Regions from separate parts of the Mesorhizobium sp. B2-5-7 genome, predicted to be linked through region 1. Evidence: predicted binding sites of a transcription regulator. Region 1 holds the regulator's gene; the other holds the start of a gene.
What was found. Region 1 encodes PhoB, which activates phosphate uptake and scavenging genes when phosphate is short. Its sites were predicted from a motif close to TGTCATNNANCTGTCAT; they were not measured.

Region 1 (4,417 bases):
AGCCGGCGTCGATGACGAGGTTGAGATTGTCCTTGGTGATGGCCACCGGGGTCAGGAACAGCGACTTGACGGTGTTGCCGCCAGGCGTCGTGAAGTCCTTCACGCCGGCGATGTCGGTCATCTTCTTGCCGTCGGCGAGTTGCGAGGCGATCTCGGCGGCGTTCTTGCCGAGTTCGCGCGCGTCCTTCCACACGGATACGGTCTGGGTGCCGAGCGCGATGCGGTTGAGCGCGGCGTGGTCGCCGTCCTGGCCGGAGACCGGCACGGTGCCGGCGAGCCCCTGCGCCGTCAGCGCCGCGACGACGCCGCCGGCGGTGCCGTCATTGGCGGCGACCACGGCGTCGACCTTGTTGTCGTTGGCGGTGAGGAACTGTTCCATGTTCTTCTGGGCGTTGGCGGGCAGCCAGCCGTCCGTATAGGCTTCGCCGACATTCTTGATCTTGCCGCTGTCTATGGCCGCCTTCAGCACTTCCATCGAGCCCGAGAACAGGAAGTCGGCATTCGGATCGGCGCCGGAGCCCTTGATGAAGACGTAATTGCCCTCAGGCTTCACCTTGAACACTTCGCGGGCCTGCATGCGGCCAACTTCCTTGTTGTCGAAGGTCAGGTAGAAGACGTCCTTGTTCTCGATCAGCCGGTCATAGCCGACGACCGGAATGCCCTCGTCGAGCGCCTTCTGTACCGCCGGGCCGATGGCCGACGCGTCCTGCGCCAGGATGATCAGCGAATTGGCACCCTGCGAAATCAGGCTCTCGACATCGGTCAGCTGCTTGCCGGGATTGGACTGCGCATCGGCGGAAATGTACTTGTCGCCCGCGGCCTCGATCGCCTTCTTCATGGCCGCCTCGTCGGTCTTCCAGCGCTCCTCCTGGAAGTTGGACCACGACACGCCGATGACCTTGCCCTTCGCCTGCGCGACCGACGCCAGCGTCAGCGACATGGCGACACCCGCCAGAACGGCGACTGTGAATCTCTTCATGATATCCTCCCTGCGCCCGCGTGTGGCGCGACCAAACTGGCCCTAAGGCCGGCACAAAGGCCCTATTTTTTCGAGCCTCGAAAAAACACTGATCCATCGCCTGAGCACTGTCAACATTGATTCTGACGGATTTTGAGGTGCCGGAAGCCTTTTTTCGAGCCCCGCAATAAATAAATGACAGCCCCAGCCGCTTCTGCCAGTATTCGACCCGTTGCCGGAGGTGTTCGAGGGGGCGTCAAGAACCGCGGCGACGGGGAGGGAATGATGTCGGTCGGAATCCGCCACGACGATCTGCGCCGGCGCAACCGCGCAATGGTGATTGGAGCCGTGCGCCGGGGTGGCCAGCCCTCGCGCACCGAGATCGCCGCTACTACCGCCCTCAGCCACTCGACCATATCGGCGATATCAGCCGACCTGATCGGCGAAGGTATCCTGAGCGAAGGCAAGCCGAACGAGGCCGGCTCACTGAAACGCGGCCGGCCGCAGGTGGGCCTTTGTCTCAACCCCGAGGCCGCGGCGGTCATGACCCTGGTGCTGTCGCTGAATTTCCTCTCCGTCGCCGTCATCGACTACGCCGGCCAGGTGATATCGGAGGAGCAGCGCCGGCTGGACACGCTGACCATGTCGCGCGAGGCGCTGATCGGCGAATGCGTGGCCATCGTCCGGCGCCGCCTCGAGGATCCCGACCTCGATGTCGCCAGCATTGCCCGCATCGCGCTGGCGATCCAGGGCATCACCGACACCGAGGCGCGCGCCATGCTGTGGTCGCCGATCACGCCGCAGACGGACATTGCCTTCGCCGATATACTCGAAGCCGAATTCGGCATCCCCGCCACCATGGAGAACGACTGCAACATGATGGCTGTGGCGCTGCGCTGGCGCGACCCCGAGCGCTACCGCGACGACTTCATCGCCATCCTGCTCTCGCACGGCATCGGCATGGGCCTGGTGCTGAAGGGCGAGCTGTTCACCGGCACCCATTCCTCAGGCGGCGAGTTCGGCCACATGATCCATCGCCCCGGCGGCGCGCTCTGCCGCTGCGGGCGGCGCGGCTGCGTCGAGGCCTATGCCGGCAACTATGCCATCTGGCGTAATGCAGGACAGATGGGTGAGGACGCCAAACCGGTCGACGTCAGCGACGCCGACATGCGCGCATTGGCGGCCACGGCGCGCGAAAGAGACGGACCGGAGCGCGAGGCCTATCGCAAGGCCGGCGAGGCGCTGGGCTATGGCCTTGGCAGCTTGTTCGCGCTGATCGATCCGGCGCCGGTTGCGATGGTCGGCGTCAGCGCCGCCGCCTTCGATCTGATCGAGCCGGCCTTGCGTGAGGCCATCGCCCAGACCGCCGGCGGCCAGCATTCGACGTCGATTTCCTTCGATACAGAGCCGAACGAATTGCCGCTGATCCGCGAGGGCTGCGCCATGCGCGCGCTCACCTTCGTCGACCAGGAGATCTTCGCGCCGGGCGTGCAGGTGAGATCCGGCAAGAACGTGGCCTGATCTCAATCCTCGCGGATTGCGTAGCCCGCGCCACGGATGGTGCGTATCACATCGGGCATGCGGCCATTGTTGACCGCCTTGCGCAGGCGGCCGACATGCACATCCACGGTGCGCTCGTCGATGTAGATCGTCTCGCCCCAGACATTGTCGAGCAACTGGCTGCGCGAGAACACGCGGCCGGGATGGCGCATCATGAATTCGAGCAGCCTGAACTCGGTCGGTCCGAGCCGGATCTCGCTCTTCTTGCGATAGACCCGGTGCGATTCGCGGTCGAGCACGATGTCGCCGACCTTGAGCACGCTGGACAGCACTTCCGGTTTGGCGCGGCGCAGCAGCGCCTTGACCCGGGCCATGAATTCCGGCGTCGAGAACGGCTTGACCAGATAGTCGTCGGCGCCGGTCGAGAGGCCGCGCACGCGATCGCTCTCCTCGCCGCGCGCCGTCAGCATGATGATCGGCAATCGCTCCGTCTCGGGCCGCATGCGCAGGCGCCGACAGAGTTCGATGCCGGAAACCGCCGGCACCATCCAGTCGAGCACCAGCAGGTCGGGCACGTTTTCCTGGAGGCGTATCTCGGCTTCGTCGCCGCGTGTCACCACCTCGACCTGGTAACCCTCGGACTCCAGGTTGTAGCGGAGGAGCACGCCCAGCGGCTCCTCGTCCTCCACCACCATGATGCGTGGCGCGATCATCGATCGATCATCCCTGCCGTCAAGCCGCCGGCACCGACATCGCCGTCTCGTCCTGCTTCGGACGGTTGGCGGGCAGTTGCGTGCCGGTCAGCACATAATACGCATTCTCGGCGATGTTGGTCACATGGTCGCCGATGCGTTCGAGATTCTTGGCGCAGAACAAAAGATGCGTGCAAGCCGTGATGTTGCGGGGATCCTCCATCATGTAGGTCAGGAGTTCGCGGAAGACCGAAGTGTATTTGACGTCGATGCGTTCGTCGTCATTCCTGAGCTTGGCGAGGGCGGCGGCATCGCCGGCCGCATATTCCTCGACGACGCCCTGCACCTGGATCAGCACCAGCTGCGCCATGGAGTCGATGGAATGCGACAAGTCGCGCGGCGTGGCGGTGAGGCCGACCGAGCCGACGCGCTTGGCGATGTTCTTGGCAAGGTCGCCGATGCGTTCGAGATCGCCCGCCATGCGGATCGAGCCGACGACATGACGCAGATCGTCGGCCATCGGCTGGCGCTTGGCGATCAGGGTGATGGCGCGATCATCGAGTTCGCGCTGGCGCGCGTCCATGATGGCGTCGTCGGAGACGACGCGCTGTGCCAGCGCGTTGTCGGAATTCAGCAGCGCCTTGGTGGCGCCGCCGACCATCGTGCCGGCGAGATCGCCCATGTCGCTGATCAGCTTGCTGATCTGTCCGAGATCCTCGTCGAAGGCTGCGACTGTGTGTTCGGCCATGATCCTGGTCCTCGTATGCGTGAGATCAGCCGAAGCGGCCGGTGATGTAGTCCTGCGTGCGCTTCTCGCGAGGCGACGTGAAGATCTTCTCGGTTTTGTCGAATTCGACCAGCTCGCCCAGATACATGAAAGCCGTCTGCTTCGACACGCGCGCGGCCTGCTGCATGTTGTGGGTGACGATGACGATCGTGTAGTCGGCCTGCAACTCGTCGATCAATTCCTCGATCTTGGCGGTCGACAATGGGTCGAGCGCCGAGGCCGGCTCGTCGAGCAGGATGACCTCCGGTTTGACCGCCACGGTGCGGGCGATGCAAAGCCGCTGCTGCTGGCCGCCCGACAGGCTGAGGCCGCTGGCATTGAGCTTGTCCTTGACCTCGTTCCACAGCGCGGCGCGTTTCAACGCCTGCTCGACACGGCCGTCCATCTCGGCCTTGCCGATCTTCTCATAGAGCCTGACGCCGAAGGCGATATTCTCATAGATCGACATCGGGAACGGCGTCGGCTTCTGGAACACCATGC
Region 2 (4,417 bases), on a different contig from region 1:
GCGGCGCCTGACCGAATTCGGCGAATGGTGCGCCGAGCAAGGCATGCCGCTGTCCTATCATCATCACATGGCGGCCGTGGTCGAGACCGAGCCGGAGCTCGACGCCTTCATGCGCCATTCCGGCGAAGGCATCCCACTGCTGCTCGATGCCGGACACCTCGCCTTTGCCGGCGGCGACGTGCTGCGCGCCATCGACCATCACCACAAGCGCATCAGCCACGTCCATGTGAAGGACGTGCGCATGGGCGTGATCGAGAAGCTCGACCGTACGAGGCAGTCCTTCCTCGATGCCGTGGCGCTCGGCGCCTTCACCGTGCCGGGCGACGGTTCGCTCGACTTCGGCGCCATCGTGCAGCGCTTCGCCGACCACGGCTATGAAGGCTGGTTCGTGGTCGAGGCCGAGCAGGACCCGAAGAAGAACCCGCCGCTGAAGATGGCGCAGGTTGGCCATAAGGAGCTGATGCGGGTGATGACATCAGCCGGCTACACGGTGGAGACGCAAGGGTTTCCGAATGCCTGATCGGGTTCTCGCCAGGCCGGGCTTGCTGTAGGCTGGCCAGATGAAAGATTCCGAGCACCCCTTCTTCCGGCCATTGTGGCGGCGTGTCGCCGTCGTCGCGGTCTGCCTCATCTGGTCGGTCATCGAGTTCGCCACCGGCACGCCGTTCTGGGGCGTCATCGCGCTCGGCTTTGCCGGCTACGGCGCCTGGCAATTTTTTTATCTTTATAAGCCGGCCGACGAGACGAAGCCTCCGGCCGATCCGAAGGAATAGGCGGTCCATGGCGCGAGCAGTTTTGTGGATTGGATACTGCGAGCGTAACGGATCGCACACGTCGGCGATTGGCCGAAACGCCCCTCGCTTCGTCATCCTAGGGTCTTCGCGACGGAGCTTCGCTCCTGCTCCGCCCCAGGATGACGAAGTTGGAAGGCTAGGATAGGAGAGACAAAATGTCGAAACTGCTCGTCAAGGCCGACAAGGGCCATGGCCGCGTCGCCCATGTGACGCCGAAAAGCGCCGGCTGGACCTATGTCGGTTTCGACCTGCATCGGCTGAAGCCGGGCGAAAGCGCCTCGGGAAAGACGGACGACCGCGAAGTCTGCCTGGTGTTCGTGACCGGCAAGGGTACCGCGAAAGCCGGCGGCAAGGATCTCGGCCTGCTCGGCGAGCGCATGTCGCCCTTCGATGGCAAGCCGTGGTCGGTCTACGTGCCGCAGGGATCGGACTGGTCGGTAACGGCCGATACCGAGCTGGAACTTGGCGTCTGCTCGGCGCCTGGTCTTGGCGGTGGCCTGCCGGTCCGGGTGATCGGACCGGACGATCTCGGCCAGGAGGTGCGCGGCAAGGGCACCAATACGCGCTACGTCACCAACATCCTGCCGGAAGGCCAGCCGGCCGACTCGTTGCTGGTCGTCGAGGTCATCACGCCCGGCGGTCACACGTCGAGCTACCCGCCGCACAAGCATGACCAGGACAATCTGCCTGCCGAATCCTATCTGGAGGAAACCTACTACCATCGCCTCAACCCGCCGCAGGGCTTTGCCTTCCAGCGCGTCTACACCGATGCCGACAAAAGCGGACATCGTGCGCTGGACGAAGCCATGGCGATCGAGGACGGCGATGTGGTGCTGGTGCCCAAGGGCTATCACCCCTGTGCCGCCTGCCACGGCTATGACCTCTATTATCTCAATGTGATGGCCGGACCGAAGCGGACCTGGAAATTCCACAATGCGCCCGAGCACGAGTGGTTGATGAAGGCCTGACCGTCTCGCGTTTCCGGCCGAACTTATTGGTCCAGCTGGGAAAAATCGTCGGCTAAGGACCCTAGGGGTCGATTTGCCTTCTAAAACCCGTCAAAGCTTCGTCAATCCGTCATGGAAATCACCTATGGCAACGGTTCTGACGAGGACTTCCCATGCGTTATGCCATTTATTTCACCCCCCGGCAGGACGAGCCGCTGGCGCGCATCGCCGCCGACTGGCTGGGCCGCGATCCGTTCGGTGCCGCGACCAGGCCGGTTGAGGCCGTTGCCGATCTGTCGGCGGCGGAAGTGGCCTTCCACACCGCCTCGGCACGCCGCTACGGCTTTCACGCGACGCTGAAGGCGCCCTTCCACCTGGCTGCCACGGAGACCGAGACCTCGCTGCGCGCGGCGCTGGATCATTTTGCCGAGGTTACGCCTGTCGTCACGATCCCGCGCCTTATCGTCAGCCAGATCGACAGCTTCTTCGCGCTGGTGCCGGAAGGGCCGCTGCCGCCGCTCAACCGCTTCGCCGACAATGTGGTACGCGATTTCGACCGGTTTCGCGCACCGCTGTCAGAGGCCGAGATCGAGCGGCGCAGCCCGGATTCGCTGAAGCCGGCCGAGTTTCGCAATCTCTGCCAATGGGGCTATCCCTATGTCTTCGAGACCTTCCGCTTCCACATGACCCTGTCCGGCCGGGCCGGCCCACAGGAAAGCCCTCGCCTGCGCGCCGCGATCGACAGCCTGTTCGCCGATGTGTTGCGCCAGCCCGTGCTCGTGGACGCGCTGACATTGTTCGTCGAACCCGAGCCGGGGGCGCCATTCATGGTGCTTTCCCAGCACGCGCTCGGACGCCGCCCGGCCCGGAAAACCGCCTGAACGAAACCCGACTGCAAGAACCAAGGACTACCCGCAATGACCGCCGAAACTGTTCTTTCCAACGCCCGCATCGTTCTTGCCGACGAGATCGTCGAAGGCTCACTGGTGCTGCGCGATGGCTTGATCGCCGGCATCGATGCCGATGCTGCCCGGACCGGCGAGGACATGGGCGGCGACTTTATCATTCCAGGGCTGGTCGAACTCCACACCGACCATCTCGAGGGCCATTATGCGCCGCGGCCGAAAGTGCGCTGGAACCCGATCGCCGCGGTGCTCGCCCATGACGCGCAGGTGGCGACCGCCGGCATCACGACCGTGCTAGATGCCTTGCGCGTCGGCATGGACGAGGACGCCGACCTGACATTGGACGACATCCGCAAGCTGGCCGATGCGATCGAGGACAGCGTCGCGCGGGATCGTCTGCGGGCCGATCACTTCCTGCATCTTCGCTGCGAGGTTTCAGCGCCGGATTGCCTCAACGCATTCGCCAATTTCGACGGTGACGAACGGGTCAAGCTGGCGTCGCTGATGGACCACGCGCCGGGCCAGCGCCAGTTCGTCAACCTTGAAACCTATGCCTACTACTACCAGCGCAAGCTGAAACTCTCGGATCGCGATTTCCAGAAATTCTGCGAGAAGCGGATGGACGAATCGGCACGCAACTCCGGGCCGAACCGCGTCTTCATCGCCGCCGCCTGCCAGGAGCGCGGCATCGTGCTCGCCAGCCATGACGATGCGACGTCCGCTCATGTCGACGAGGCCATCGAGCAGGGCGTGCGGGTCGCCGAGTTCCCGACCACCGAGGAAGCGGCGCGGGCCTCGAAGGCCGCCGGGCTCGGCGTGCTGATGGGCGCGCCGAATGTCATGCGCGGCGCCTCGCATTCGGGCAATGTCTCGGCACGCACCTTGGCCAGCGATGGCCTGCTCGACATCCTGTCGTCCGACTACATTCCCTTCAGCCTGATCCAGTCGGCCTTCTTCCTGGGCGACATGGTGGAAGGCATTTCGCTGCCGCAGGCCGTCGCCATGGTTTCCAAAAACCCGGCGCAGGCAGTCGGCCTCGACGACCGCGGCGTCATCGAGCAGGGTCGTCGCGCCGATCTGGTGCGCGTGCGCGTCGACGATCATGTTCCGGTCGTGCGCACCGTCTGGCGGCAGGGGCGCCGGGTGGCATGATGGTGTCGGCCTCGATCGAGCGCGAACTGTCCGCCGAAACCTTTCCGATCCGTCACGGCGTCTTTGTCGCTGTCGTGGGCCCCAGCGGTGCCGGCAAGGACACGGTGATCGGCTATGCCAAGGCGCTGTTTGCCGACGAGACGCAGCTGGAGTTCGTGCGCCGCGTCATCACCAGGCCGAGCGATGCGGCGAGCGAAGACCACGATACGCTGGCCGACGCCGCCTTCGCCGAGGCCGATGCCGACGGCGCTTTCGCCATCTCCTGGGAAGCGCATGGCCTGCGCTATGGCCTGCCTGCCGATGTCGACTGGTCTGTTTCCAATGGACATGTCGCCGTCGCCAACGTGTCGCGCGCGATCATCCCCACCTTGCGCGAGCGCTATGCCAATCTGGCGATCGTCGAGATCACCGCTTCGCCCGAGGTGCTGGCCGAGCGGCTGGCGATGCGCGGCCGCGAGTCGCGCGGCGAGGTGCTGGCGCGGCTGGCGCGCAGCGCCAATATGAGCTTGTCCGGCCCTGGCGTCACGTCGATCGACAACAGCGGTCCGCGCGAAGTGGCCGGCGAGCGTTTCGCCGAAGTGCTGCGCAAGGCCATGGCGTTTTCCGACATGTCGGGCCT

Region 2: a site for PhoB is predicted at 1,859-1,875, ahead of FJ543_RS16150 (DUF1045 domain-containing protein). Genes of this name have one in related genera too.

What each region holds. Positions count from the first base shown of each region.
Region 1 covers NZ_VFUO01000002.1:449,719-454,135, reverse strand. The annotation lists gene xylF (D-xylose ABC transporter substrate-binding protein) at 1-979, opposite strand, end outside; gene FJ543_RS09665 (ROK family protein) at 1,244-2,479, shown strand; gene phoB (phosphate regulon transcriptional regulator PhoB) at 2,482-3,171, opposite strand; gene phoU (phosphate signaling complex protein PhoU) at 3,191-3,898, opposite strand; gene pstB (phosphate ABC transporter ATP-binding protein PstB) at 3,924-4,417, opposite strand, start outside.
Region 2 covers NZ_VFUO01000003.1:462,655-467,071, reverse strand. The annotation lists gene iolE (myo-inosose-2 dehydratase) at 1-520, shown strand, start outside; gene FJ543_RS16160 (DUF3329 domain-containing protein) at 561-773, shown strand; gene iolB (5-deoxy-glucuronate isomerase) at 950-1,762, shown strand; gene FJ543_RS16150 (DUF1045 domain-containing protein) at 1,915-2,622, shown strand; gene FJ543_RS16145 (alpha-D-ribose 1-methylphosphonate 5-triphosphate diphosphatase) at 2,659-3,798, shown strand; gene phnN (phosphonate metabolism protein/1,5-bisphosphokinase (PRPP-forming) PhnN) at 3,795-4,417, shown strand, end outside.